One region of the Arthrobacter sp. RT-1 genome, then DNA from elsewhere that is predicted to be linked to it. Evidence: predicted binding sites of a transcription regulator. Region 1 holds the regulator's gene; the other holds the start of a gene.

Region 1 (9,330 bases):
TGGGTGCGCAAGAGGGCCACCAGCTGCTGGAGCACCGTGGGACTGATCACCGTGCCGCGGGCAACGAGGCCGCGGACTTCATGGAGGAGCCGCATGATCCGCGGTACGTCACTGGTGGGACCGCTGATGGAGAGTTCGTTGCCGCGGACGTGGAAATTAACGTCCGGGAACTGTTCCTCGATGTACCGCAACGCCTCATCATGGCTGCCGAGTGACTGAACCATCTGATCGGAGTTGTCAAAAAGGACTACCTCGGTCCGGATGCCGGGAAGGGAATGGGGGAACTCCCCGGGCGTGCCCTCTCCGGTGGTGAGCCGGCGCTTTCCGTTAGCTGATTCAGTCATGGTGCTGGCCCGTAGGCCTGTGGTCCCCTCGAGGTCGGTTCAGTTGTTGGGCTGTTGCGCGGAGGCCGTTGCCCGGTCCTCCCGTCCAGCGATCCTTCCATCTTACGCCAGAGCGTCCCACGGCCGGATATAGGGAGGCTGCCCTGCAGGCACGAAAGGGCCCGCCGCGGCGGTGGTTGCGTCATAAGGTATCAACTTCATATCGGCCTCATATCGTTCCCGTTGCAGTTGGCCGCCAGTGCCGCTCCGCGGCTCTTGCGCCCCGCGCGTTGTGCCATGCTGGAAATCCAGCTGCAGCTGGAACACCAGGCCGCCCGGGGATCGGCCCTCCATGCAAGGAAAGGACAGGCAACAAAAGTGCCGGAAACCGCTGCGCCCAAGGGCGCCGCCCGCGCCATGGGCCGCGCGCGCGCACTTGTGCTTGCCGGTGTCCTTGTTGCCGTCCCCGCCTTAACGGGCTGCATTGCCGAAGCGGGACCGTCGCCCACCGCCACGCCGCTCACAGGTCCGGCCGCCTCGGGCACCGCACAGCCTCCGTCCACCAGCGCGCCGCTGGAAACCACCCAGTCCTCCAACAAGGCGCCGGTGTACTGGATCGGCCGCAGCGACAGCGGGGTTTTCCTTTACCGGGAATTCCGGGATGTCCCGGACCAGGAAAATCCGGTCACCCGGGCACTGCGGGCCATGATGTCCGACAAACCCCTCGACCCTGATTTTTTTACCCCCTGGCAGAACCCGAGCCAGCTCGCCACGTCGATTTCGGGCAAGGACGTCATCACTGTTGATGTGTCCGAGGATGCATTCAACAGCAATCTCGACGCCGACATGGCTGCCCGGGCCATCCAGCAGCTGGTGTATACGGCGACGGCGGCGGCTGCCAGCTCAGGACTGATCGACTCGGGCCAGCAGATCCGGGTGCGGATCCTGGTGGACGGACATACGGACTACGTGGCCTTTGACCACATCCAGCTGGGAGCCCTGATGACGCGGACCGCAGGCCTTGTTGCGCCCGTCTGGATTATTGACCCGCAGGAAAACGTGGAAGTGGGCGGCGGCAGCGTCAAGATCACCGGGCGCAGCACAACGGCAGGCGGCAAGCTCCGCTGGCAGATCCTCCAGTCCAGGGACAACGGCGCCAAGGAGCCGTTCCTCACGGGCGAGACCACCGCGTCTGCTGAACAGGGACAGGCCGGGGTGTTCACCCTGGCGCTCAACCTGCCGCCAGGTGACTACGAGCTGCGGGTCTCCCAGGCGGGTACTGGCGACCAGCCGGACCAGTACGAGGACAACCGGGCCTTTAAGGTGCGGTAGCCTTCCAGCGGCCCAGGATGTCGCTGGCAAGGACGACGGCGGCAGGCCCGGCCGTTGATGAGCGCAGGACGTGGTGGCCCAGGAGTGCTGTCACGGCGCCCTTGTCGCAGAGTTTCGTGACTTCCCGGGGGCTGATGCCGCCTTCCGGTCCCACGATCAGGAGCACTTCCCGGGGCGCCGCTCCCCCCGCTCCATCCCATGCTTCGAGGACGTTTCGCAGTGGCCGCACGGCGTCCTCATGAAGGATGACAGCCAGGCCGGCGGCTTCGACGGCCGCGGACAGGGCGGCTGTGTCGACGGCGGGCCGGACCTCGGGAACCCAGGCCCGGCGTGCCTGCTTGGCCGCCGCAGTCACAACGGACTGCCATTTGGCATGGGCCTTGGCGGCCCGGTCACCTTTCCAGCGCACGATGGAACGCTCGGACTGCCACGGAATGACGGCGTCGATTCCGAGCTCTGTCGCCGTTTCGATGGCCAGCTCGTCCCGGTCGCCCTTCGCAAGCGCCTGGACCAGGACCAGCCGGACATCGGGGCGGTCTTCGACAGCCACCGACGTGCACTCGACCTCCAGAGCCGAGGAAGAAGCCGCGGTGACGCGTCCGCTCATCCGTGTGCCGGCACCGTCCACGATGTCCACAGCTTCACCGGGTGACAGCCGTTTAACCGCAACAGCGTGCCTGGCTTCGGGTCCTTCCAGGATGAAGCGTGTTGCGGGCGCGACGCCGTCCAGGGACCCGGCGGGAGTGAAGAAGACGGGGTTGCTCACCGCTACAGGTTACCGAGGCGGTCCCGGAGTTTGGCGAACATGCCGCCGCTGGCAGCGAGTTTGCCCTCGGTAATCTGCTCGCCGCGCATCTTGGCGAGCTGCCGCAGCAGGTCCTCCTGGGCGGCATCCAGCTTTGCGGGGGTCTCAACCTGCAGGTGCACCTTCAGGTCGCCGCGGCCATAGCCGCGCAGGTGGGTAACGCCGAGGCCGCGGAGGGTGATGATCTCACCGGACTGCGTTCCGGGCTTGACGTCGATTTCCTGGGTCCCGTCGAAGGTCTCAAGGCTTACCTCTGTACCCAGCGCTGCGGCCGTCATGGGGATGTTCAGCGTGGCGTGGAGGTCGTCTCCGTCGCGGACGTAGGTGGCGTCATTGTTGACGCGGATCTCCACGTAAAGGTCACCGGAGGGTCCGCCGGCGGGCCCGGCCTCGCCCTGGCCGGAGAGCTGGATCCGGGTGCCGGTGGCCACGCCGGCGGGAACCTTGATGGTCAGGGACCGGCGGCTCCGGATCCGTCCCTGGCCGCTGCATTCGTTGCAGGGGTCCTTGATGACGGTGCCGAAGCCTTCGCAGCTGCCGCAGGGCGCAGCCGTCATGACCTGGCCCAGGATGGAGCGAACGGCCCGCTGGACCTGGCCGCTGCCTCCGCAGATGTCACACCGTTCGGGGTGGGTGCCGGGCCGGCAGCATGATCCCTCGCAGGTGGGGCAGGTGACAGCGGTGTCCACTTCGAGTTTCTTGTTGACGCCGAACACCGCATCGCGGAGGTCGATCCGGACACTGATGAGGGCGTCCTGGCCGCGGCGGACACGGGAGGCAGGCCCGGTGGAGCCGCCGGCGCCAAAGAACGTGTCAAAGATGTCCTGGAACGCGAAGCCCTGGCCGGCGTAGCTGCCGCCGCCGAATCCGTTGTCGGTACCGTTTTCGTTGCCGGTGGTGTCATAGACGCGCCGCTTTTGGGGGTCGGAAAGGACCTCGTACGCGTGGGTTACTGCCTTGAAGCGGTCTGCGGCGTCCTCACCCGGGTTAACGTCCGGGTGCAGGGTCCGGGCCAGCTTGCGGTAGGCCTTCTTGATTTCTTCGCCGGTGGCCTCCGGTGAGACTCCAAGGACGTCATAGTGGCTGCTCAAAGTTCGTATCTCTTCCTTGTTGTACTGCCTGCATGCGGGGTGCCCTGCCCGTGGTTCCGGCTGCCTAAGCGCCGGGACCGCCGGTCAGGGTCCCAGGATCCGGGAAAGGTAACGGGCAACAGCCCTGACGGCGGCCATGGTGGTGGGATAGTCCATGCGCGTCGGCCCCAGCACGCCAATCTTGGCCGTGCTGTCCGGGCCGTATCCCGTGGCCACGACGGACGCCTCGGAAAGGCCGTCGTAGGGGTTCTCGCGGCCGATGCTGACGGCCACGCCGCGGTGGTCCTGCGCCATCTCGCTCAAGAGCCGCAGCATGACCACCTGCTCCTCAAGGGCTTCCAGGACGGGGCCGATGCTGAGCGGGAAATCGACGTTGGACCGCGCAAGGTTCGCCGTTCCCGCCATCACCATCCGGTCCTCACGGCTGCTGTGCGCCAGCACCTCCAGCCCGTGGGCCAGCGCCTGCGCGGCCGGCCTCTGGCTGGGACTGACCGCCGACACCACGGCCGGAAGTGACTGGGCCAGCTGGCCCAGCGGCGTTCCTGAAAGGGAACCCAGGAACCGGGTCCGCAAGGCGGCCAGGGCGTCGTCCCCCAGGTCCTGCCCGACGTCGATGACCCGCTGTTCCACCTTGCCGCTGTTCGCAATGAGCACCACCAGCACCTTGCGGGGAGCAAGCAGGACGAATTCGATGTGCCGGATCAGGGCACGGCTCAGGTGCGGATACTGGACAACCGCCACCTGGTTGGTCAGCTGCGACAGCAGGCGGACCGTCCGGTCCAGGACGTCGTCAAGGTCGTCAGAGCCCTCCAGCAACGACTGGATGGCCCGGCGCTCGGCCTGCGACAGGGGTTTGACGGCCGAAATCTGGTCGACGAACAGACGGTAGCCCTTGTCCGTGGGAATCCGGCCCGCGCTGGTGTGCGGGGCGGTGATCAGGCCCTCGTCCTCCAGCGCCGCCATATCGTTGCGGATTGTCGCACTGGAGACGCCAAGATGATGCCTCTCGACCAGGGCCTTGGATCCCACCGGCTCGCGGGAGTGGACGTAGTCCTCCACGATGGCCCGCAGTACTTCCAGCTTGCGTGGCTCGCTCACACTCCACCTCCATCCAGGGTCAGGGCGGCCGTGCCGCCCGCACCGTGCCACCACCAGGGTTAGCACTCGACATGCCTAAGTGCTAACAGTCTATTATGCCCCGGGCCGTTGTTAGCATTGGTACCGCTCCGGGCGAAATTCCGGTGGCACTGATCTAGCGCTAGGCGGAGTCGATCCATGGATTACCAGAACTGGGGCCCCCGGGACATGTCCGCGCCCGTCCGGACCCAATTGCCCGAAGTGCCCGTTGAGCGCGGCATGGTGCTGGAGGACGTCCAGTCCGGTTGGGTCGGCGCCGTCACCCGGGTGGAAAAGTCCGGCGGAATGCACGTGGTGGTCCTCGAGGACCGCCGCGGGAAGTCACGGACCTTCCGGCTGGGCTTCGGTTTCCTCCTCGAAGGCCGCGCAATCCGCCTGATGCCCCCGGCACCCCGTCCGGCGACGGCCGCCCCCGCCGCCGGAAGGACTGCCTCCGGCTCGGTGCGGATTGCCGGCCAGCGCGCACAGGTAGCCAAGGCCAGCCGCATCTGGGTGGAGGGAAAGCACGACGCCGAACTGGTGGAAAAAGTGTGGGGAGACGACCTCCGGGTGGAGGGCATCGTCGTCGAACCCCTGCACGGCATTGACGACCTGGCCGGCGCGGTGGCCGACTTCCGGCCCGGACCGGGACGGCGCCTGGGCGTGCTCGTGGACCACCTGGTGCCGGACTCCAAGGAGTCGCGCATTGCCGATGCCGTCATGGCGTCTCCCGGCGCGGCCGGGAACGTGCTCATCGTGGGCCATCCCTACGTGGACGTGTGGCAGGCCATCCGGCCCGCTGTCCTCGGCATCGAGAAGTGGCCCGTTGTGCCGCGCGGGCAGGACTGGAAGACCGGGATCCTGGCCGCTTTCGGCTGGCCCCACGACACGAAGGAAGACATCGGGCTTGGATGGCAGAAGCTGTTGGGGGCCGTCCGCAGCTATGCAGACCTGGAAGCATCCCTGCTGGGGCGGGTTGAGGAAGTGATCGACTTCCTCACTGTTCCCTGATTGGGCAGCCAACACCCGGATAGCCAGTATTCTTGGTACTGCGGTGCCTGTGAAAAAGGGGCAGGCCCGCACCCAACCACCGGCATTCGCACCATTTGCACTCTCGAAGGAACAGACTGTGTCAGAAAACGCACGTGATCACAGGGACAGCCAGGGCGGCGCGGGCCGCTCGGAATACCACGGCGTCCCGGCGAATGCGCTGCCCCTGACGGCGGGCGAGGACCGGCAGTGGGCCACGCTGGCGCACTTTGGCGGGATCCTCGGCTGCGTTCCTGCCCTGCTGATCTTCCTCATTTTCAGGGACCGTGGACCGTTCACCGCCCAGGAGTCCAAGGAAGCCCTCAACTTCAGCCTCCCGCCCACCATCGCGGCCGTGGTGGCCAATATCCTGGTGTTCATCCCCGTGATCGGCAACATTTTTGCCGTGATCGCGACCCTCATCTGGATCGCCCTGACCTGCTTCTCCGTGGCCGCCGGCATCCACGTCAACCGCGGCCAGCCGCACCGCTACCCGTACAACCTTCGCTGGATCAAGTAACCGCACCACGGGGGTCACTCCCTGCCCGATAACCACGCGTTTTTGGGCAGGACGTGACCCCGTGTTGGTTTAGCGGATTACTCGGGAAGGATGCGGCGGACCACCGCGTCAGCCAGCAGGCGTCCCTTGAGGGTGAGGACCAGCTTCCCCCGGAATGCCGCGGCCGGGTCCACCAGGCCGTCGGCAATCAGCCCGGCAATCTCATGGCGACCCACGGCGCTCAGGGCGGCCACCTCAAGCCCGGCCTGAAGGCGGGCTTCCAGCATGACGCGCTCGATGTTCCGGGTTTCCAGGTCCAGGGTCTCCCTGCCTGCGGCCGGGGACAGGCCCTGCGCCAGGCGGCCGGCGTAGGCAGTGGGGTGCTTGACGTTCCACCAGCGGACACCGCCCATGTGGGAGTGCGCGCCGGGGCCGATCCCCCACCAGTCGTCCCCGCGCCAGTAGGCGAGGTTGTGGCGGCAGGCATGGTCCGGGGTACGGGCCCAGTTGCTGACTTCGTACCAGCCCAGCCCGGCTTTGGTGATCAGCTCATCGGCGAGCTCGTACTTGTCCGCATGGTCGTCGTCGTCGATTCCGGGTACCTCCCCACGGCGGATCTGGGCAGCCAGCTTGGTGCCGTCCTCGATGATCAGCGCGTAGGCGCTGATGTGGTCCGGACCGTAGGACAATGCCGTTTCCAGCGTGTGGCGCCAGTCGGCCAGGGACTCCCCCGGCGTTCCATAGATCAGGTCCAGGCTGACGGCGAGACCCGCCTCGCGCGCCCACTGCACAACCTCCGGTACCCGGCTGGGCGTGTGCGTCCGGTCCAGGACCTTGAGCACATGCGGAACAGCCGACTGCATGCCGAACGAGATCCGGGTGAACCCGGCCTCCTTCAAAATGGCGAGGGATTCGGGCGTGACGGAGTCGGGATTGGCCTCCGTAGTGACTTCGGCGCCGTCCTCGATCCCCCACTGGTCGATGGCCGTCCGAAGAATCAGGGCAAGGTCGTCCGCGGGAAGCAGCGTGGGGGTGCCGCCGCCGAAGAAGACGGTGCTGAGCTTCCGGTCGGGGATTCCGGATCCGGCCAGCACCTTGGCCGCCAGCGCCACCTCGGACGCCGCGGTTTGGGCGTAGGCATCCTGCGACGCACCGCCGCCCAGTTCGGTGGCGGTGTAGGTATTGAAGTCGCAGTAACCACAACGGACGGCGCAGAACGGAATGTGTACATACAACCCAAACGCCCGGTCCGCCGCACCTTCTGCCGCCTGGGCAGGCAGCAGTCCGTCCGACGGCGCCGGGTCGCCGAGGGGAAGAACGCTAGGCATCGTTGCGGCCCTGGTTATGTCCGGCCACCATCATCACTACTTCTTGGCCTTGTCCTTGGATTCGTCGGTGGTGAGTGCGGCGATGAAGGCCTCCTGCGGGACCTCAACGCGGCCCACCATCTTCATGCGCTTCTTGCCTTCCTTTTGCTTCTCCAGCAGTTTGCGCTTACGGGAGATGTCACCGCCGTAGCACTTGGCCAGGACGTCCTTGCGGATGGCGCGGATGCTCTCGCGGGCAATGATCCGGGAGCCAATGGCTGCCTGGATGGGCACCTCGAACTGCTGGCGGGGAATGAGTTCGCGCAGCTTGGTGGTCATCATGACCCCGTAGGAGTAGGCCTTGTCGCGGTGGGTGATGGCGGAGAACGCATCCACCTGCTCACCCTGGAGCATGATGTCCACCTTCACCAGGTCCGCCACCTGGTCGCCGTCGGCCTTCCAGTCCAGGGAGCCGTAACCGCGGGTCTTGCTCTTGAGGATGTCAAAGAAGTCGAACACGATCTCGGCGAGCGGCAGGCGGTAGCGGATTTCCACCCGGTCCTCGGACAGGTAGTCCATGCCGCCCATCACGCCGCGGCGGCTCTGGCACAGCTCCATGATGGCGCCGACAAACTCATTGGGGGCCAGGATGGTTGCGGAGACCATGGGCTCGCGGACCTCAGAGATTTTGCCGGAGGGGTATTCGCTGGGGTTGGTCACGTGGACCACCTTCTTGTCCTCCAGCGTCACCTCGTATTCCACGTTCGGGGCGGTGGAGATGAGGTCAAGGTTGTATTCGCGCTCCAGCCGCTCCCGGGTGATTTCCAGGTGGAGCAGGCCGAGGAAGCCCACGCGGAAACCGAAGCCCAGGGCAGCGGACGTTTCAGGTTCGTACACGAGGGCGGCGTCGTTGAGCATCAGCTTCTCCAGCGCATCGCGGAGCACCGGATAGTCCGTGCCGTCCAGCGGGTACAGGCCGGAGAAGACCATCGGCTTGGCATCGGCGTAGCCGGGCAGGGAATCAGCCGCCGGTTTGGCGAGGTTCGTGACGGTGTCGCCCACCTTGGACAGGCGGACATCCTTCACCCCGGTGATGAGGTAGCCCACTTCGCCGACGCCCAGTCCCTTGGAAGGTGTGGGCTCCGGTGAGCTGACGCCGATCTCAAGGAGTTCGTGCGTGGCCCGCGTGGACATCATCTGGATGCGTTCGCGGGGGTGGAGCATGCCGTCCACCACGCGGACATACGTCACCACGCCGCGGTAGGTGTCATAGACGGAGTCGAAGATCATGGCACGGGCGGGGGCGTCCGCGTCGCCTTCGGGGGCCGGCAGGTCGCGGACAATCTTGTCCAGCAGGGCTTCAACGCCCATGCCGGTCTTTCCCGAGACGCGAAGGACGTCCTCCGGATCTCCGCCAATCAGGCTGGCAAGTTCGGCCGCGTACTTCTCGGGCTGGGCTGCCGGGAGGTCAATCTTGTTCAGGACCGGAATGATCGTGAGGTTGTTTTCCATCGCCAGGTACAGGTTGGCGAGGGTCTGGGCCTCAATACCCTGGGCTGCGTCCACCAGGAGGATCGCTCCTTCGCAGGCGGCGAGCGAGCGGGAAACCTCGTAGGTGAAGTCCACGTGGCCGGGGGTGTCGATCATGTTCAGCGCGTAACTGGTGCCGTCGAGTTCCCAGGGCATGCGGACTGCCTGGGACTTGATGGTGATGCCGCGCTCGCGTTCGATGTCCATCCGGTCCAGGTACTGGGCCTTCATGTCGCGGGACTGAACGACGCCGGTGAACTGCAGCATGCGGTCTGCCAGGGTGGACTTACCGTGGTCA
Region 2 (19,301 bases), on a different contig from region 1:
ACGGCGTCGTGCTGCAGCAGCCCGGCGTTTCGGGCCGCGTCTTCGACCACTCCGCCGTTATCGCTGAGGCCAAGGAACGCGGCGCGCTCGTGACCGTCGCGGCTGACCTCTTGGCGCTGACCCTGATCACCCCGCCGGGGGAGCAGGGCGCCGATATCGCCGTCGGCTCGGCCCAGCGTTTTGGCGTCCCGCTGTTCTTCGGCGGCCCGCACGCCGCGTACATGGCGGTCCAGAAGGGGCTCGAGCGCTCCATGCCCGGCCGCCTGGTGGGCGTGTCCAAGGACGACGCCGGTGTCCCCGCCTACCGGCTTGCGCTGCAGACCCGCGAACAGCACATCCGGCGCGAGAAGGCGACGTCGAACATTTGCACCGCGCAGGCCCTGCTGGCCATTGTTGCGTCGATGTACGCCGTTTACCACGGCCCCGAGGGGCTGAAGGCGATCGCCCAGACCGCCAACCGCCATGCCCGCACGCTGGCTGCTTCCCTGAAGGCTGCCGGGGCAGAGGTTCTGCACACCTCCTTCTTTGACACCGTCACCGTCCGCGTGCCCGGCAGGGCTGCCGAAATCGTTGCGGCCGCCGAGGCCAAGGGCATCAACCTGCGGGGCATCGACGCCGACACCGTGGGCATCTCCGTTGATGAAACCACCACGACGGCGGTCGTCGCCGATGTCGTTTCCGTCTTCGGCGCCGAAGCGGTCGGATCCACAGGCAGTTTTGCGCTGGACCCCGCCGTCGAACGCTCCAGCGGCTACCTGCAGCACCCGGTGTTCAACACGCACCGCTCCGAGACCCAGCTGCTGCGTTACATCCGGAAGCTGTCCGACCGGGACCTGGCGCTGGACCGCACCATGATCCCGCTGGGTTCGTGCACCATGAAGCTAAACGCCACCGCGGAGATGGAAGCCATTTCCTGGCCGGAGTTCGCCTCGATCCACCCGTTCGCCCCGGACTCGCAGACCGAGGGCTGGCGTGAACTGATTGCTGACCTCGAGGCGCAGCTGACCGAGATCACCGGCTACGACCAGGTGTCCATCCAGCCCAACGCCGGATCCCAGGGTGAACTCGCAGGCCTGCTCGCGATCCGCGGCTACCACCTGTCACGCGGTGACGAGCAGCGCAATGTCTGCCTGATCCCGGCCTCCGCGCACGGCACCAACGCTGCCTCCGCCGTCCTGGCCGGCATGAAGGTTGTGGTGGTGGCCACCGCCGCCGACGGAACTATCGACCACGCGGACCTGTACGCCAAGATCGACGCGCACAAGGACGCCCTTTCGGCGATCATGATCACCTACCCCTCCACCCACGGTGTGTACGACGCAGACGTCCGCGAGGTCTGCGACGCCATCCACGCGGCCGGCGGCCAGGTCTACATCGACGGTGCCAACCTCAACGCCCTGGTCGGGCTGGCCCAACCCGGCAAGTTCGGCGGCGACGTATCACACCTGAACCTGCACAAGACCTTCTGCATCCCGCACGGCGGCGGCGGCCCCGGCGTCGGACCGGTCGCAGCAAAAGCACACCTCGCACCCTTCATGCCCGGCGACGCGGCGTCGTGGACCGAAGGCAACGACGTACCGATTTCCGCGTCCCGCTTCGGCTCCGCAGGCGTGCTGCCGATTTCGTGGGCATATGTGAAGCTGATGGGCGGCGAGGGCCTGACCGAGGCCACGAAGTCCGCGCTGCTGGCCGCAAACTACATCGCCTCCCGCCTCAACGAACACTTCCCCGTCCTCTACACCGGTGAAGGCGGACTTGTGGCGCACGAGTGCATCCTTGACCTCCGCGAGCTCACTGCGAAGACCGGCGTCACGGCCGAGGATGTGGCCAAGCGCCTCATCGACTTCGGCTTCCACGCCCCCACCCTCGCGTTCCCTGTCGCCGGCACCCTGATGGTGGAACCCACCGAGTCCGAGGACCTCGCCGAGATGGACCGCTTCATCGAAGCCATGATCACCATCCGGCACGAAATCGACCAGGTGGCGAACGGCGACTTCACCGTCGCCGATTCGCCGCTGCGCCGCGCACCCCACACGGCAGCCGCCGTCGTATCTTCCGACTGGGACCGCGCCTACCCGCGGGAACAGGCCGCCTTCCCGGTCCACCACCTCAAGCAGGACAAGTACTTCCCGCCTGTGGGCAGGATCGACGGCGCAGCCGGGGACCGCAACCTCATCTGCTCCTGCCCGCCGCTTGAAGACTTCGAGAACTAAGGACCAGCATGCCTGAGAAGTACACCGCTCTCTACGACGAGCACAAAAAACTGGGTGCATCCTTCACGGACTTCGGCGGCTGGCAGATGCCGCTTAAATACAGCTCAGAACTGGCTGAACACCACGCCGTCCGCAAGAGCGCGGGGCTGTTCGACCTGTCCCACATGGGTGAGGTCTGGGTGACCGGCCCCGATGCGGCCGCGTTCCTGGACTACGCCCTGGTGGGCAGGATCTCCGCCATGCCGGTGGGCAAAGCCAAGTACTCGCTGATCTGCAACGAGGACGGCGGCATCATCGACGACCTCATCACCTACCGGCGCCCGGCAGCACCGGACGGGACCGACGTGTTCCTGGTGGTCCCCAACGCCGGCAACGCAGCAGTGGTGGCCGCGGCGCTGGCAGAACGGGCCGCCAGCTTCGATGTCGAGGTCCGGGATGCCTCCGCAGCGACATCTCTGATCGCAGTCCAGGGCCCGAAAGCACAGGAGCTGCTGCTCCGGCTGGTGCCCGCCGCGAACCACAGCGCCGTCACGGAGCTGAAGTACTACGCCGCCGTGGAGGTGCCGTTCCTGGTGGCCGGCACAGGGCAAGAACTCCTGCTGGCCCGCACCGGGTACACCGGCGAGGACGGGTTCGAGATCTTCGTGGCCAACGACGCCGCGGCCGCCCTCTGGCAGGCACTCATCGCCATCGCCGACGAAGGTGAGCTCAGTCCCGCCGGGCTGGCATGCCGGGACTCCCTGCGCCTTGAAGCCGGGATGCCGCTGTACGGCAACGAACTGTCCCAGCAGGGTGACCCGTTCGCCGCCGGGCTGGGCCCGGTCGTCGCGCTCTCCAAGGAAGGCGACTTCGTGGGCAAGGCAGCCCTGGCAGCCAAGAAGGAAGCCGGCGCCGGCACCACCACCGGCCGCCGCCTGGTAGGACTCAAGGGCCTGGGCCGCCGCGCCGGCCGCGCCCACTACCCGGTCCTCAAAGACGGTGTCACCGTCGGCGAGGTGACCTCCGGCCAGCCCTCACCCACCCTCGGCTACCCCGTCGCCATGGCCTACGTCGACGTCGAACACACCGCACCCGGCACGGCCCTGGACATCGACCTCCGCGGCAAGGCAGAGCCCTTCGAAGTCGTCGAACTGCCGTTCTACAAGCGCTCAAAGTAGCCGCGCGTCCTGGCCCGGTCCGGGCTGCCAGGCCGGACTTTTCACGCGTGCTGCTCCTTCGTCGCTTTGACGCACGCTTTCGAAAAGCCCGGCCAGCCAGCCCTCGGAGGCAGGTTCCCCACTGCAGGGGCCCACGCCGTCAGGGTTCCCTGGCCGAGCTTGCGAGGTTAGGGAGACGGTGGGGAGCACGCTGCCGGAGGCCGCACCCGAAGGGGCCCCTGAACGTCACCTTGGGCTTTTGCGTGCGTGCTTTGTTGGCGCTGGGTGAACCGCTAAGTTCTGGGGATGGGCCGAGTCCTCTGCGGCCCTGGGTGGAGGACTGCCCAATTTTTTAGGAAGTCCCGCCTGCCGTTGGTTCATTCGTTCTTCCGGACCACCCGCCTCGACACGGATTGAAGATGTGCGGTTGGGCAGGGTGTTGTTGCCTTGGAACTGTTGCGCTCTCAAAGGTGACCTGATGTGGGAGGGGCCGCGGTATCCGGCAGCGTGCGTCAAAGCGACGAAGGAGCAGCATGCAGAGGATGCCGGGGCCACTCCACCCAACCCAGCCACCAAAGAGTTTCGCCAGACAAATTACGTAAGGAAAAAGAGATGCCCAAAGTAGCCGCTGAACTTCAGTATTCCGACGAGCATGAGTGGGTGGCCCGGGAGGGTGGGAACGTTGTGGCTGTGGGGATTTCCGCCGTCGCGACGGATGCCCTCGGCGACATCGTGTACGTGGACCTGCCCGAGATTGGTTCCATGGTGACCGCGGGGGAGACCTGCGGCGAGGTGGAATCCACGAAGTCCGTCTCTGATTTGTACGCCCCGGTATCCGGCGAAGTTGTGGAAACCAACCCGGCCGTCGTGGACGATCCTGCCCTGATCAACAACGATCCCTACGGCGCAGGCTGGCTCTTCAAAGTGGCAGCGGAGTCCGAAGGCCCGTTGCTGTCCGCGCAGGAATACGCGTCGAAAAACGGCGGCGACCTGGACGGCGCCGACGGGGTTGCAAGCGCGTAGCGTTGAACCGGAAGAACAGTCAGCTACCTCCCCAATCGCAGTGTTTTAGTAAGGATTTCCGTCATGGCTGTTGGTGTTTTTGATCTCTTTTCGATTGGGATCGGGCCTTCGAGTTCCCATACTGTGGGTCCGATGCGGGCTGCTGCTGTGTTTGCGGAGGAGTTGAAGGCTTCCGGGGTGCTGGCGGAGGTGGCGGGGTTGCGGGTGGATCTGTATGGGTCTTTGGCTGCGACCGGTCATGGGCATGGGACGATGACCGCGATTTTGTTGGGGTTGGAGGGGTTCCATCCGGAGTTGATTCTGCCTGATGAGGTGGAGGCCCGGCTGGCTGGGATAGCGGAGACCGGTGTGCTGCAGCTTGCCGGGGCGGTGGCGTTGCCGTACGGGGTGAAGGACATGGTGTTGCGGCCGTTGACTGTGCTGCCGCGGCACACGAACGGGATGACGTTCACCGTGACCGGTGCCGAGGGCACGGTGCTGCATTCGGCGACGTTTTTCTCGGTCGGTGGCGGGTTCATCGTGCGTGAGGGTGAGGAGGACGCGGCGCAGCAGGAGCTGGAGGAGTCGAAGAAGGAACTGCCGCTGCCGTTCCGCACCGCCGCCGAGCTCCTGGAGCACTGCCGGGAAACCGGGCTGGGCATCAGCGATGTCATGCTGGTCAACGAGAAGGCCTCCCGTCCGGAGGAGGAGATCCGCGCCGGGCTGCTGCATATCTGGTCCGTGATGGAGGACTGCGTGGCGACGTCGTTGAAGCGTGAGGGGGTGCTGCCGGGCGGGCTGAAGGTCCGACGGCGGGCCCCGGACTGGTACGAGCGGCTGAAGAAGGAAAGCTCACGCCTGGAACCTGGCACCCCGGACAGTGACGGCCAGACCCAGGACTTCCATGACCCGAAGTACTGGCAGGAGTGGGTGAACCTGATCGCGCTGGCCGTGAACGAGGAGAACGCCTCGGGCGGGCGGGTGGTGACCGCGCCGACCAACGGCGCGGCCGGGATCATCCCGGCGGTGCTGTTCTATGCGCTGCATTTCGCCCCGGGCATGGACCAGGCCGGCCAGCAGGACCGCGACGACGTCGTGGTGCGGTTCCTGCTGGCGGCCGGGGCCGTGGGGGTGCTGTACAAGGAACAGGCGTCGATCTCGGGGGCGGAGGTGGGCTGCCAGGGCGAGGTGGGGTCGGCGTCGTCGATGGCGGCCGCGGGCCTGGCCGAGGTGATGGGCGGGTCCCCGGCGCAGGTGGAAAACGCCGCTGAAATCGCGATGGAGCACAACCTGGGCCTGACGTGTGACCCGATCGGCGGGCTGGTCCAGGTCCCGTGCATCGAACGGAACGCGATCGCCGCCGCGAAAGCGATCAACGCCGCGAAAATGGCGCTCTGGGGCGACGGAACCCACCGCGTCTCCCTCGACGAGGTCATCATCACCATGCGCGAAACCGGCAAGGATATGTCCTCCAAATACAAGGAAACCGCCATGGGCGGCCTCGCCGTCAACGTCGTCGAATGCTAGCCCCAAGGGCCGCAGTCCGTTGTGGACCGCTCGCTAATTGTGGGCGGCGGCCCACCAGTTCAGCGTGGTGGCGAAAACCAGCCACGCCACGTACGGCAGCAGGAGCAGGCCGGCCGTCCTGCTGATGGGGCCGAACTGCAGGACGGTGAGGGTGACGGCGGCGATCAGGGCCAGGATGATGGCCAGCGCCAGCCACAGTGCTGCGGGGCCAAGCGTGGGATACAGGCCGAAGAAGACCGGAGTCCAGGCAAGGTTGAGGCCCAGCTGGATGCCATAAACAGTCAGCGCGGCCTTTGTCCTGCTGGTCCGTTTCCGCCACACCAGCCACGCAGCAACCGCCATTGCCGTGTACAGCACGGTCCACACCGGTCCAAAGACGCCGTTGGGCGGCGACCAGGGCGCTTTATCCGCTGTGGCATACCAGCCGTCCACGTTGTTGACGGTGGCCAGTCCACCCAGGGCGGCAACCAGGAAGGACGCCGCCAGGAAGGCGGCCAGGGCTGCCACCTGGACTCCGGCGCTGTACGCCCGGGCGCTTCCTTCAGGCAGCGGCACCAACTGTTCCCGGTTTGGCTGCATCCTCCCACCCTTGCGAACGCCCCTGCCGGAGTCAAGGCGTGGGCCCTACGGAAACATCGCCGCAGGCTGCACATCCGCCTGCGGCGGAAAGCCGGGACCGCCGCAGGCTTTAGACTTGAGGCTGCATGTCCGCACGCAGCTACGAGTACCGAAACCGCGCATCAACCCGATTGGACACGGCCCCCTTGCGAGAATTCACCGCACGTTTTGCCACAGCCGAGGAAATTGAAAACTGGGACAAGCACGTCACGGCCAATCCGAACGGCGGCAATATGCTGCAGTCGGCGGCCTACGCGTCGGTGAAGAACGGCAGCGGCTGGAAAGTCCGGTTCCTCGTGCTTGAAAGCCCGGGAACCGCCAGTTACAACCTGGTGCTGGAAAAGAAGTTCCCCGTGCTCGGCCGGCTGTGGTATCTCATCAAGGGCCCCGACCTCGCGGCGGCAGACGACCTGAAAGCAGCCCTCGACGCCTGTGCCGCGTTTGCCCGCAGCCGCAAACTGAACATCTTCACCATCAAGGTGGAACCGGACATCATTGACTCCAGCGATGCCCAGGCAAAGATTGCCGCCGCCGGACTGGTCAAGGCACCCAACATCCAGTCCAACGATTCCACCGCACTGCTGGACATCTCCCAGCCTGAAGAAGCCGTCTTCAAAGCCATCTCCTCCCGCGCCCGCAACGCCATCCGGCGTGCGGAACGGGAAGGCTGCGAGGTGGTCCGCAAGGAACATGGCCCTGAAACGTACCGGGCACTCTACGACCTGATGGCGGACACTGTTAAGGCCAAGGGGTCCATGCCGCTGCGCAGCTACGACTACTACGCCGCGTTCTGGGATGAGTTCTGCGACCGCGGCCAGGGGCACTTCTTCTTTGCCTACGAGGACGGGAAACCCAGCGTCGGCGCCTTCGTGATCAACTACGGCGCCAAGGCAACCTATAAGGACGGCGGGTCCACGCAGAACCGCAAGCAATACGGCGATTCACACCTGGTGCAGTGGACGGCCATCCGCCGCATGCAGGAACTGGGCTGCACCGAATACGACTTCTGCGGCACACCGCCGTCCTCCCGCATCAAGGACAAGAGCCACACGCTTTACGGCATGGGGATGTTCAAGACCAGCTTCACCAAAACGGTGACCGACTTTGTGGGGTGCCACGACTACGTCCTGGCTCCCCTCCGGCACAGGCTGTGGGTCAAGGGCGCTGAACGGGTGTTCCGCCGGATTGAAATGGCACGGACCGGCCAGCAGTTCTACTGACCACACGCCGAACCCCAGGCCGTCCTGGAGATCAGCCACACCGCGGCTGCGCCGCCGCCCGAACACCGTCCCGCCCCGCGACTGCCCTGCAGGCCGGAAAGAGATATGAAGAAGGTAATTCCCTTGACTCCAGTTCCTACCGCCACAGACCTTGAATTCGCGGTCCTCAGCGATGCCGACTTTGAGGCCTTCGCCCTGAAGCATCCGCAGAACAGCTTCCTGCAGTCCGTCGACTTTGCCCGGTTCCAGCGCGCCCGCGGGCAGCAGGTGGAACTCTTCGGAGTCCGGCGCGACGGCGAACTGGTGGCGGCCGGGAAGCTGAACTTCACTACCACCCGCCTGGGATACACGGTGTGTGAATGCGCCAAGGGCCCCCTGATGGACTACGACGACCCCGAACTGGTGCGCGCCGTCGTCGAACTTCTCCGCAAGCGGGCCGGCGAACGCAAGGCCGCGGAACTGCGGATCTCGCCGAACCTCAAATACATTGCCCGTGACGAGGACGGCGCGGAACACCCCGAGGTGGAAGACAACCGGCCCCTGGTGGCCCGGCTCGAAGGGCTCGGGTTCCAGCACCAGGGCCTGGACATGAACTTCGTCAACGTGAACTGGATGTTTATCAAGAGCCTCGAAGGCATTCAGGACGCGGAGGAGCTCATCATGGGCACCAGCTACCGCACCCGTAAAGCCATCCGCAAGGCAGAGAAGAATGGCGTGTTCCTGGAACAGGCCACTCTGGACGCCCTTGATGATTTCTACGGTGCCCTCAGCCACGCCGGCGACGAAAAGGGTTTCGTGTACCGCGAACGCGCGTACTACGAGCACCTGCTGCGCACCACATCACCCGAGTTCACCAAACTCATGATGGCCAAAATCGACATCCCGGCCTACCGCAAGTCCATCACAGACCGCCTGGCCGCCGAGTCAGCCACGGCCGCGGACCTCCGCCGCGAGGTGGAGGAGACGGGCAGCAAGAAGAAGGCCAACCGGCTCAAGGTGGTCCAGGACCTCGTGGACAGCTACGAACGCAGCCTGAAGGACATCGAACGCTTCCCCGACTCGGTGGGTGTGGCCACCGTGGCAGCCATCCACTTCGTCTGCTACGGCGACGAGGTGGTGTGCGTCATCGGCGGCACCGTCCAGGACTACATCTACTTCAACGGCGCCACCTCGCTGTACTGGGGCATGATGCTGCACGCCCTCGAAAAGGGGTATCCGCGCTACAACTTCTACGGGACATTCGGGATCTCCGGGCAGGACCAGGAAGGCCACGGCGGCTACGCCTTCAAAAAGGGCTTCGGCGGCGAGGTGGTCCAACTGGTGGGCGACTTCGTGCTGCCCGTCCGGCCCGCCGTCTTCCACGCCAACCGGCTGGCCCGCGCGGCCGCCGCAGCGGCCCGCACATTGCTGGGCAAGCTGCCCGGAAGGCGCTCCGCCTGACCGGCTGCCTGCACCAGCCCACTGATCACACAACCGAACAGTTCACCTGCATTGGGAGGAGGGAACCATGACAGACCTGCCCGAACACCCCGGGGCCGGGTACCCCAAAGGCAGGCCGCACACTGACGGCCTGCCCAAGACGGAGCCGCTGACTCCCGCCCAGCTGAGGCAGAACGCCGCCGCCAAGAGGATGCTGCGCCGGCTGGTCCAGAGCGAGAACCCTCCGACGGCGCCGTTGAGCATCGTGGACCGCCTCGCCGGCAGCCCCTACGCCAACCCCACCATCCAGGTGGGCGGTGTGGACACGTCCGCCCGCAAGACCCTGGACTTCGCCCTGCACCTCGCCGAAACCATGTTCCGGTACGGGGCCGGTGCCCTCGAGGTGGAGACCAGCATCATCGCCGTCACGGCCGCGCTGGGACTGAAGAACATCGAGGTGGACATCACCAACCAGTCCGTGGGCATCAACTATGCGCCCAAGGACCAGACGCCGATTGCGCTGCTGCGGGTCGTCCGCTCCTGGACCAACAACTATGCCGGACTGGCCAAAGTGCACCAGCTGGTGACCGACATCGTGGCCGGGGGAGTGGGCCGCGATGAGGCCATCCGGCGGCTTAACGAGGCCATTACCAGCCCCAAACCGTTTCCCCGCTGGATGGTCACGGTGGCCTTCGGCATTTTCGCTGCCGTGTTCGTGGGCGTCCTTGGAGGCGGGCCGGTGTCGTCGGCCATTGCGTTTGCGGCCAACATCGGCGTGAGCCTGCTGGCCCGGCAGCTGGGGCGGTGGCGGGTGCCGGACTTCTTCATCACGGCCAGCTGCTCCTTCGTGGTGACCCAGCTGGCACTGCTCCTCTGGCAGTTCGGGCTGACCACGTCGCCGGCCATCGTGGTGGTGGGCGGCATCCTGCTGCTCCTGCCCACGGGCCGCCTCGTTTCCTCCGTCCAGGACGCCATCAACGGCTTCCCGGTCACGGCGGCCGGGCGGTTCCTTTCGACGCTGCTGACGTTCGGCGCCATCGTGGCGGGCATCGCCGTGGCCTTTGTGGTGGGCGAACTGACCGGCATGGAGCGGATCGATGTCACCCAGACCTTCCCGCCCGCCTACGACCTGTGGGTGCTGATCATCTTCGTGGCCGTGGCCGTGATGGCCATCGGCATTACCGAACAGACCAGCTGGCAGCTCCTGCTGCCCACGGCAGCCGTGGGCGTCGCAGGCTACCTCGTCCTGCTCGGCGGCGGCCTGCTGGGCATCGGGGACCGGTTCTCGCCCGCTCTCGCCGCCGTGGTCATCGGGCTGCTGGCGCGCGTCGTGGCGCTTCGGATGGGTGCACCCCAGCTGGTGGTTGCGGTGCCCGCCGCGCTGATCCTGCTGCCGGGCCTCACCATCTTCCGGTCCATGTACGTGCTCACGGTTGAAGAGTCGGAAATCCTGGTTGGTGCCGGGAACATGCTGAGCGCCGGTGCGATCGTCCTGGGCACGGCGGCAGGCATCGTCCTCGGCGACACGCTCGCCCGGCCGCTGACCAGGAGCCTGGCCAGCAACGAGCGGCGCCGCGCCCGCCGCCGCTAGTCATACTTCGGCGGCGCTGTCGCACCGCCGTGGCCAGTCCCGTGGGGGACGCGTCAGATCTGCCCGACCGGCAGTTTCTTCTCGGCCTGGAAGGCGTCCTCCACCCGGTCCTGCGCCCAGTAGCCGGACAGCGACACCTGCCGGCGCTCCAGGCCCCGCTGCGTGAAGAACACGTCCCGCAGTGCCTTCATGTAGCCGCGCTCACCGTGGGCGAAAACGTCCACCGTTCCGCCGGGCCATTCGGCATCCGCTACCGCCTTGACCAGCAGGTCACTGGAACCTGCCGGGACGCCGTTGCGGGCCAGCCAGGTGATCTGCACCCCGGCCGGCGCGGCAATCAGCTGGATGTCGGCGTCGGAATCCACCTCCAGGAACGCCAGGCCGGTGGCCTCCGGCGGCAGGGCTTCCAAGGACGCCGCGATGGCCGGCAGTGCCGCCTCGTCGCCGGCAAACAGGTACCAGTCGGCGTCCGGGTTGGGGTTGTAGGCGCCGCCCGGGCCGGTGAAGGTCAGTGCGTCGCCTGGCTGGGCCTTGGCCGCCCAGGGGCCTGCCAGCCCTTCATCGCCGTGGACCACAAAGTCGATGGCCAGTTCGCGGGCCGCCGGATCAACCCAGCGGAGGGTGTAGGTGCGGGTATAGGGCCACTGTTCGCGCGGCATGGTCTCCCGGATGGTCCACAGGTCCAGGGGCGCGGGGTATTCCACTCCGGGCTGCGGAAAAACGATCTTGACGTACCGGTCCACGAAGCCGTTGTTGACGAAGTCCCCAAAGCCTTCCCCGCCTGCGACGATCCGGACCATGTGCGGAGAAAGCTCTTCCCTGCGCACTACTTCGAGGTTGATCTGCGGACGGGTCTTCTTGCTGGCGCTGGTTGCTGCGGGAACAATGCTCATAAGGCAAGCCTAAGCTAAGGGGCCGGCGGCAGTTCCCAGGTTACGTCCAGGGCGCCCTGCTCCCGCAACAGTTGATTCACCCGGCTGAAGGGGCGGGAGCCGAAGAAGCCGCGGGAAGCGGACAGCGGGCTCGGATGGGCGCTGGACACAATGGGTGTGCGGCCCAGGAGCGGGCGGACCGACTCGGCTTCCTTCCCCCACAGCAGCGCAACCAGGGGCACGGGCGACCCGTCCGGAGAGCGGCGGCCGGCAACAGCGGCGACGGCCGCCGTCGTAATTTTCTCCCAGCCTTTGCCGCGGTGGGAACCTGCCGACCCGGCACGCACCGTCATCACCCGGTTCAGCAGCAGCACCCCCTGCTCCGCCCACGCGGACAGGTCGCCGTGGACCCGCGCCGGAATGCCGAGGTCATCCTCCAGCTCCCGGTAGATGTTGGCCAGGCTGCGGGGGATGGGCCGGGTGCGCTTGTCCACGGAAAAGGAAAGGCCCACGGCGTGACCCGGCGTGGGGTAGGGATCCTGCCCCACCACGAGGACTTTCACGCCGGCCAAGGGCTGGCGGAAGGCGCGCAGGACGTTCGACGGCGACGGCAGGACCTGGTGCCCCGCCGCGACTTCTGCGGCCAGGAAGGAAAGGACCTCCCGCAGGTCACCTTCCACGCCGGCCAGCGCGTCAGCCCAGTCTGGCGCCACGAGGTCTGCCAGCGGACGCTGCGCAAGCCCGGCAAAACCGATGGCGTCGGCTGGTTCACGCTCCAGTTCGAACAAGGCGTCTGATTCAAACATCGTCCCATTCTTGCAGGGGAACGCCGCCGGGATGGTTGTCGCGTTGCTTCCTTGCCTGGACCCGGGCGCAAATGACAACGCTGTTATTCGTCCGTAGCATGGGGGTAAGACATTTGCCCCTACCAGCGGAGGAGTGTGCCGTGGCGGAACCGGCCCGGGAACACATGCCCGGACATGTGCCGGAGCAGGAGCCGCGGAACCAGCTCCTGGCCGATTTCACCCTTCGGGACTCGCCGCTGGGTGAGCGCGAGCAGCAGATGCTTGCCCTCGAGCGGCAGTGGTGGAAGTACGCCGGAGCCAAGGAACAGGCCATCCGCGAGCTCTTCGACCTCTCCGCGACCCACTATTACCAGCTGCTCAACGCGCTGATCGACAGTGAGGATGCCCTGGCGCACGATCCCATGCTGGTCAAGAGATTGCGTAGACTACGTACGTCTCGCCACCGTGCACGCACCGCACGGCGCCTGGGGTCCGACGCCTAGGACGCCCCACGCCCTTCAGCAGCAATCACCAAGGATGTCCTTCCACCATGACCAAATACGCCCGCGATGAATTCGACAAGGTCCCCGAGAACTCGTCGCGCCAAGGTGTCCACCGCACGGCTTCCGCCCCGACCCGGGTGCGGCTGTGGCCCATCCTGGCGGTGGGTCTCGTGGCCCTGGCCATTGGTGTGGTGTCCTTCCTGATCCTTCCCAAGATGGGCTTCGGCGGTACCGGCAGCCAGGCGTCAAGCCTGGCCGCCAGCCCGCTGGCGGACACCGGCGCAACGCAACCCGCCGCCCAGGAAAGCCCGGCAGAGCCCTCCGCCAACACAACACCCTCCGCCGAAGCTGTGCCGTCCGCCTCGAACGAGCCCTCGCCCAGCGCCGAGGCCGAAGCTGAGCCCACTCCCTCGGCCGATGCACCGGTTTTCCTGGACAGGACCCAGCCGGTAGCCGTCTACAACGCGGCTGGGACGGCGGGATTGGCAAGCCGCGTGGGCGGTACGGTCCAGGCGGACGGCTGGACGCTTGGACAGGTGGGCAACTGGACCGGTGCGCCGCAGCAGGGCTCCACCATCTTCTACTCGGGTGCCGGCCAGCTGGCGAATGCCCAGGCGCTGGCGGAACTGCTGGGAGTGCCCACCCTGGTGAGCAGCACGGAGTTCCAGGTGCCGCTGGTTGTGGTGCTGGGTCCGGGCTACCGGTAGGGGCATTTTCTGTGGCGCCGGTCACGCCTCAGTAACGTTTGCCGCCCCTGCTCCACGCTGACTGCGGCGCCGTCCCGGCATTGGCTAGAGTGAAATTCAGGCTTCGTTCCGGGGCCAGGCAGCAGACAGCGGCGCGGTTTCCCCGGTCTCAACGGAAAGAGTTGGTCATCATGGCATTGGGAACCGTCAAGTGGTTCAACGCGGAGAAGGGCTACGGCTTCATCACCGTGGACGGGTCCGGGGACGACATTTTTGTCCACTGGTCCGCCATCCAGGGTGAGGGCTACCGTGCACTCGACGAGGGCCAGCGGGTGGAGCTCGAAGTCGGCGAAGGCGAGAAAGGCCCCCAGGCCGAAAGCGTCCGGCCAGCCGAGTGAAGCCGCTGTTCCGCCCCGCCGCCCGGATCCGTCCGGCGCTTGCCCTCTCCCTGTGCGCCCTCCTGGCCGCGACGGCGTGTTCCGGCGTGACCGGCAATGCGCGCGTCGAAGCAGCGGAGGCGTCCGGGGACGGCATCCTGCGCGTGGGCCTGGTCCTGGACAACACCGGTGACAGCAGCTTCCTCAACGCACCCCAGCTGGCAGCGGCCAGGCTCGCAGTCAAGGACATCAACGACGCAGGCGGCCACAAGGGCCGGCCCGTGGAGCTCCTCCCCGTCGCCACGGACCAGGACGCGGCAGCCCAGGCGCACGCCCTGGTAGCCGGAAAGGCCGACGTGGTGATCGGGCCCACCGATTCCAGCAACGCCGAAGCAACCATCGACGTCCTGTCCAGGGCACGCACGCCGCTGATCTCACCGGCCAACACTGCGGCGGGCCTCACCGGCACCGACTCCGGCGGCTACTACTTCCGGACAGCGGCCGCGGACGTGGCCCAGGCTCCCGTCCTGGTCAAACTCGCCAAGGATGCCGGCGCCGCCACTGTCACCGTGCTGTACCAGGAGGGCTCCTACGGCAAGGACGTTTCGACGGCTGTTTCCGACGCCGCTGAGCAGTCCGGACTCAACGTTGCGGCGACGGAGGGGTTCACGCCGGGGGAGGCCGGCGGAGCCGCCGGTGAGGCAGCGAAAGCCGCATCCGATGCGGTGATCCTGATTGCACGCGAGGGTGCGCAGGGCGCGTTGGCAGAACTGAACAATGCCGGAGTAGCCGGGGACCGCATCATCATCAGCGACGGCGCCTTCGCCCGGTACGGGTCCACGCTGGGCGCCAGGGCACTCGACGGCGCCCGCGCGGTGGTTCCGGGGCAGCTTCCCTCCGCGGGATTCCAGGAGCGGCTGCTGGCCGTCGACGGAAAACTGAAGGACGTATCGTTCGCGGCCGAGACATACGACGCCGTTACCCTTGCTGCCCTGGCCGCCGCCAGGGCGGAGGATGATGCAGGCCGCTCCGTCACGGCGAACCTGATCAGCGTGTCCGGGGGAGTGGCTGGGGCGCAGGCCCCCGCGGCTGCTGCCTGCGCCTCTTACAAGGAATGCCTGGCCGGACTGGCATCGGCGGGCGTCATAAATTACGACGGCGAATCCGGCCCGGTCGCGTTTGACGACAACGGAGACATCACCACGGCCAACTTCATGGTGTTTACATACGGGGCCGACAACATTCCCGCGCCCAGCGGCCGGGAGACAGCGGGCCGCGCCGCGAGCTGATCGCCCTCGGCGAATACCAGGGCGGACTGCCGGTTGGGGGCCTCTTTCGCTTGCACTCTCACGTGGGGAGTGCTAATTATTGAGTTAGCACTCTGACGTACCGACTGCTAAAGCAAGGCCTGGTTCCGCCGGGCGGCGCACGGCAGCGGTCGAGGAGCGAAGAAACACCTAACTGGAGTGAGATCCCCACCCGGAGGCGTACAGAGGCCACCGGCAAAGGATCGTCCGTCGCGGGCACTGCAGCGAAGGTTCAATCTTAACGACTGTCCCGAAAGGACTACTGCCGTTATGGCCAAGATCATTGCATTTGATGAAGAGGCACGCCGCGGCCTTGAGCGGGGCCTGAACACCCTCGCCGACGCCGTTAAGGTCACCCTCGGCCCGCGTGGACGCAACGTCGTCCTCGAAAAGAAGTGGGGCGCCCCCACGATCACCAACGATGGTGTTTCCATCGCCAAGGAGATCGAGCTGGACGATCCCTACGAGAAGATCGGCGCCGAGCTGGTCAAGGAAGTTGCCAAGAAGACGGATGACGTCGCAGGCGACGGCACCACCACGGCTACCGTGCTGGCACAGGCCCTGGTCAAGGAAGGCCTGCGCAACGTTGCTGCCGGCGCCGACCCGCTGTCCCTCAAGCGCGGCATCGAGAAGGCCGTTGAGGCCGTCACCGCCGAGCTGCTGAACTCCGCCAAGGAAATCGAAACCAAGGAAGAGATCGCCGCTACGGCCTCGATCTCCGCAGGTGACGACGAAATCGGTGCCCTCATTGCCGAAGCCCTGGACAAGGTTGGCAAGGAAGGCGTCATCACGGTCGAGGAATCCAACACCTTCGGCCTGGAGCTGGAACTCACCGAAGGCATGCGCTTCGACAAGGGCTATATCTCCGCCTACTTCGTCACGGACGCAGAGCGCCAGGAAACGGTCCTCGAGGACCCGTACATCCTGATCGTCAACTCCAAGATCTCCAACGTCAAGGAACTGGTTGCTGTCCTGGAAAAGGTCATGCAGTCCAACAAGCCGCTGCTGATCATCGCCGAGGACATCGAGGGCGAGGCCCTGGCCACCCTGATCGTCAACAAGATCCGCGGCACCTTCAAGTCCGTGGCCGTCAAGGCCCCCGGCTTCGGTGACCGCCGCAAGGCACAGCTCGCCGACATCGCCGTCCTCACCGGCGGCCAGGTCATTTCCGAGGAAGTCGGCCTGAAGCTGGAGAACGCCGGCCTCGAACTCCTGGGCAAGGCACGCAAGGTTGTTGTCACCAAGGACGAGACCACCATCGTCGAGGGTGCAGGCGACGCCGACCAGATCGCCGGCCGCGTTTCCCAGATCCGCGCCGAGATCGAGAACTCCGACTCCGACTACGACCGCGAGAAGCTGCAGGAGCGCCTGGCCAAGCTGGCCGGCGGCGTTGCAGTCATCAAGGCCGGTGCCGCCACCGAGGTTGAGCTCAAAGAGCGCAAGCACCGCATCGAGGACGCAGTGCGCAACGCAAAGGCCGCTGTTGAAGAAGGCATCGTCGCGGGTGGCGGCGTGGCCCTCATCCAGGCCGGCGCCAAGGCATTCGCCAACCTGCAGCTGTCCGGTGATGAAGCAACCGGCGCCAACATCGTCCGTGTTGCCATCGACGCTCCGCTGAAGCAGATCGCCTTCAACGCCGGCCTCGAGCCGGGCGTTGTTGTTGACAAGGTTCGCGGCCTGCCCGCAGGCCACGGCCTGAACGCAGCCACCGGCGAATACGTCGACCTGCTGGCTGCCGGCGTCAACGATCCCGTCAAGGTGACCCGCTCTGCCCTGCAGAACGCGGCCTCCATTGCCGGCCTGTTCCTCACCACTGAGGCAGTTGTGGCCGACAAGCCCGAGAAGAACGCCGCTCCCGTTGGCGGCGGCGACGACATGGGCGGCATGGGCGGCTTCTAGCCTTCCTGCCGGGACCTGTCCCGCTGATACGACAAATGCGGCCCCCTCTGCGGAGGGGGCCGCATTTGTCTTTTATGCGGTCAGCGGTTGCCGTACGGTGTGGTGGTCCGGCACTGCCTGGTGGTCCGGTGGTGCAGTGCCTTTGCTACTTCCTGGCGCTGGACAGCATCCCCTCGACTTCCTTCTTGAAGGCCTCCGCCGCAGCCTGCGGGGTGAGGCGGTCGTACAGCACTTCATCCGTGTAGCGCTTGATCACGTTTTGCACGCTGCCGGCCCCTACCGGCGGAACCGGCGGTGCTTCCTGGATGTCAGGTGAAATGTCCTTGAGGAAGGACACGACGGTGGTGTCCGCAGGCTTCAGCGCAGGAGTAATGCTGTCAACGATCTCCGGGTTGGTGGGCACGCCGCGGTCCGTCATCAGGATGCTGCCGGCCTCCGGGCTGTTGGTGAGGTAGTTGATGAAGGTCGCAGCCTCCTCGGGGTGCTTTGAGCGCGACGAGGCGGACCAGAACATGGTGGGCTTGTAGTACATGCCGTTCTTCGCGGCCGAGCCGTCGACACTTGGTGCGCGGAGCATCTTGATGCTGCTGCCGGTGGTGGCTTCCAGCGAGCCGAGCTGGTTGGTCCACCACCAGGCCATGCCCACCCGGTTGGTTCCGAACAGGCTTTCCTCCAGGCCGGCCCCCGAGTCCTCAGTGGCCACCGTTGCCGGCGGGCTGGCCTTCGAGTCCCGCTGCTCCTTCAGCCGCTCCCAGAAGGATGCCGCCGTCGCGGTATCAAAGTCCAGCTTGCCGTCGCTGGAGTACAGGTCCTCGCCGTGCTGCCGCAGCCAGATGATCAAGTCAGCTTCGTTGCTGCCGTAGGCGGCGCCGTAGTTCTTTCCGTCACCGGCAGCGCTGATCTTCGACGCCGTTTCCATGAACTCGTCCCAGGTCCAGGTGGTGTCATCCGGGACAGGTACGTTCGCTGCCTCGAAGACCTTCGTGTTGGCCATAATGACGTAGGCGTTCTGGCCCGTGCTGAGCCCGTACTGCGCGCCGTCGTACTGCCCTGAAGCCAAGGCCTCCTTGTCCAGCTTGGAGGTGTCGATGCCGTCCTGCTTGGACAGATCCAGCAGCGCCCCCCGGCCGCCGTACTCGGCGATGTACTTCTGGTCCATCTGGATCACGTCGGGAGCATCGTTGGCGGCCGTTTTCGTGGCCAGCTTGTCCCAGTAGCTGCCCCATTCGCCGGGCTCGGATTCGATGTTGATGTTGGGGTGCTCCGCCTCGAAGGCTGCGATGACCTTTTCGGTCTGCGCGTTGAGGTACTCGTTGCCCCACCAGGCGAACCGCAGGGTGACCTGCTGATTGCCGCCTGACCCGCCGGTTCCGCCGGAGGCGCCACAGCCGGTAGCGAGGATGGAGAGGGCCAGGGCCGCTGCGCCGAGCTGGAACTTGCGCCGGCTTACAGTCCGAATCGTCATTGATGTGCCTTCCTGGTACCGCCTCCCGGCAGGCCGGCATCCGTACCGCCGCCTGAGAAAGCGTTTTCTCATTTCAATAAGAGCGATTGTTCCCTGATCCTTTCCTTCCGTCAAGAACTTTCGGTAACCGCTTTCCCGGTTATTGGGCATAGGCGAGGGCAGGACCAGCCCGGGCGCCTCCCGTGGGGCTGCGGGCGATCTGGCAGCAAAGGCCCGCATTGTGGTCCAGGTCTGGCAGGATGGACCGGTGACGATTACTGCAGCGGCTGACGGTTCGGCCTTGGGAAACCCGGGCCCGGCCGGCTGGGCCTGGTACGTAAATGATGATTGCTGGCGCGCCGGCGGGTGGCCCCACGGGACCAACAACCAGGGCGAACTGATGGCTGTCCTGGACCTGTTCCGGGCCACCGCCCACCTCCCGCAGGAGGACTTGCGCATCCTGTGCGACAGCCAGTACGTCATCAACTCGATCACCAAGTGGATGCCGGGGTGGAAGCGCAAGGGCTGGCGCAAGGCTGACGGGAAGCCGGTCCTGAATGTGGAGCTCCTGAAGGAACTGGACCGGGAGCTTGCCGGCCGGAAGTACACCTTCGAGTGGGTTAAGGGGCACGCCGGCCATGAACTGAACGAAGCGGCGGACGAGCGCGCCCGGGCTGCGGCCACCGCCTACCAACAAGGCGT

Evidence for each region. The regulator HrcA, encoded in region 1, represses chaperone genes, less so after heat shock. The targets are predictions, from matches to a motif close to TTNGCACTCGNNNNNNNCGAGTGCNAA.
Region 2: the regulator HrcA is predicted to act here: its motif matches at 15,323-15,349, upstream of groL (chaperonin GroEL).

The regions. Positions count from the first base shown of each region.
Region 1 covers NZ_QRGQ01000024.1:157,920-167,249, reverse strand. The annotation lists gene DXK94_RS16430 (PhoH family protein) at 1-344, opposite strand, end outside; gene DXK94_RS16425 (GerMN domain-containing protein) at 741-1,655, shown strand; gene DXK94_RS16420 (16S rRNA (uracil(1498)-N(3))-methyltransferase) at 1,642-2,421, opposite strand; gene dnaJ (molecular chaperone DnaJ) at 2,424-3,551, opposite strand; gene hrcA (heat-inducible transcriptional repressor HrcA) at 3,636-4,649, opposite strand; gene DXK94_RS16405 (DUF3097 family protein) at 4,827-5,678, shown strand; gene DXK94_RS16400 (DUF4870 domain-containing protein) at 5,797-6,216, shown strand; gene hemW (radical SAM family heme chaperone HemW) at 6,294-7,523, opposite strand; gene lepA (translation elongation factor 4) at 7,560-9,330, opposite strand, start outside.
Region 2 covers NZ_QRGQ01000005.1:24,694-43,994, forward strand. The annotation lists gene gcvP (aminomethyl-transferring glycine dehydrogenase) at 1-2,213, shown strand, start outside; gene gcvT (glycine cleavage system aminomethyltransferase GcvT) at 2,222-3,370, shown strand; gene gcvH (glycine cleavage system protein GcvH) at 3,962-4,372, shown strand; gene DXK94_RS05625 (L-serine ammonia-lyase) at 4,436-5,878, shown strand; gene DXK94_RS05630 (TspO/MBR family protein) at 5,912-6,457, opposite strand; gene DXK94_RS05635 (peptidoglycan bridge formation glycyltransferase FemA/FemB family protein) at 6,583-7,716, shown strand; gene DXK94_RS05640 (peptidoglycan bridge formation glycyltransferase FemA/FemB family protein) at 7,840-9,156, shown strand; gene DXK94_RS05645 (threonine/serine exporter ThrE family protein) at 9,224-10,726, shown strand; gene DXK94_RS05650 (siderophore-interacting protein) at 10,780-11,619, opposite strand; gene DXK94_RS05655 (uracil-DNA glycosylase) at 11,634-12,404, opposite strand; gene DXK94_RS05660 (DUF3263 domain-containing protein) at 12,545-12,886, shown strand; gene DXK94_RS05665 (LytR C-terminal domain-containing protein) at 12,934-13,593, shown strand; gene DXK94_RS05670 (cold-shock protein) at 13,764-13,970, shown strand; gene DXK94_RS05675 (ABC transporter substrate-binding protein) at 13,967-15,238, shown strand; gene groL (chaperonin GroEL) at 15,527-17,155, shown strand; gene DXK94_RS05685 (ABC transporter substrate-binding protein) at 17,301-18,620, opposite strand; gene DXK94_RS05690 (ribonuclease HI family protein) at 18,868-19,301, shown strand, end outside.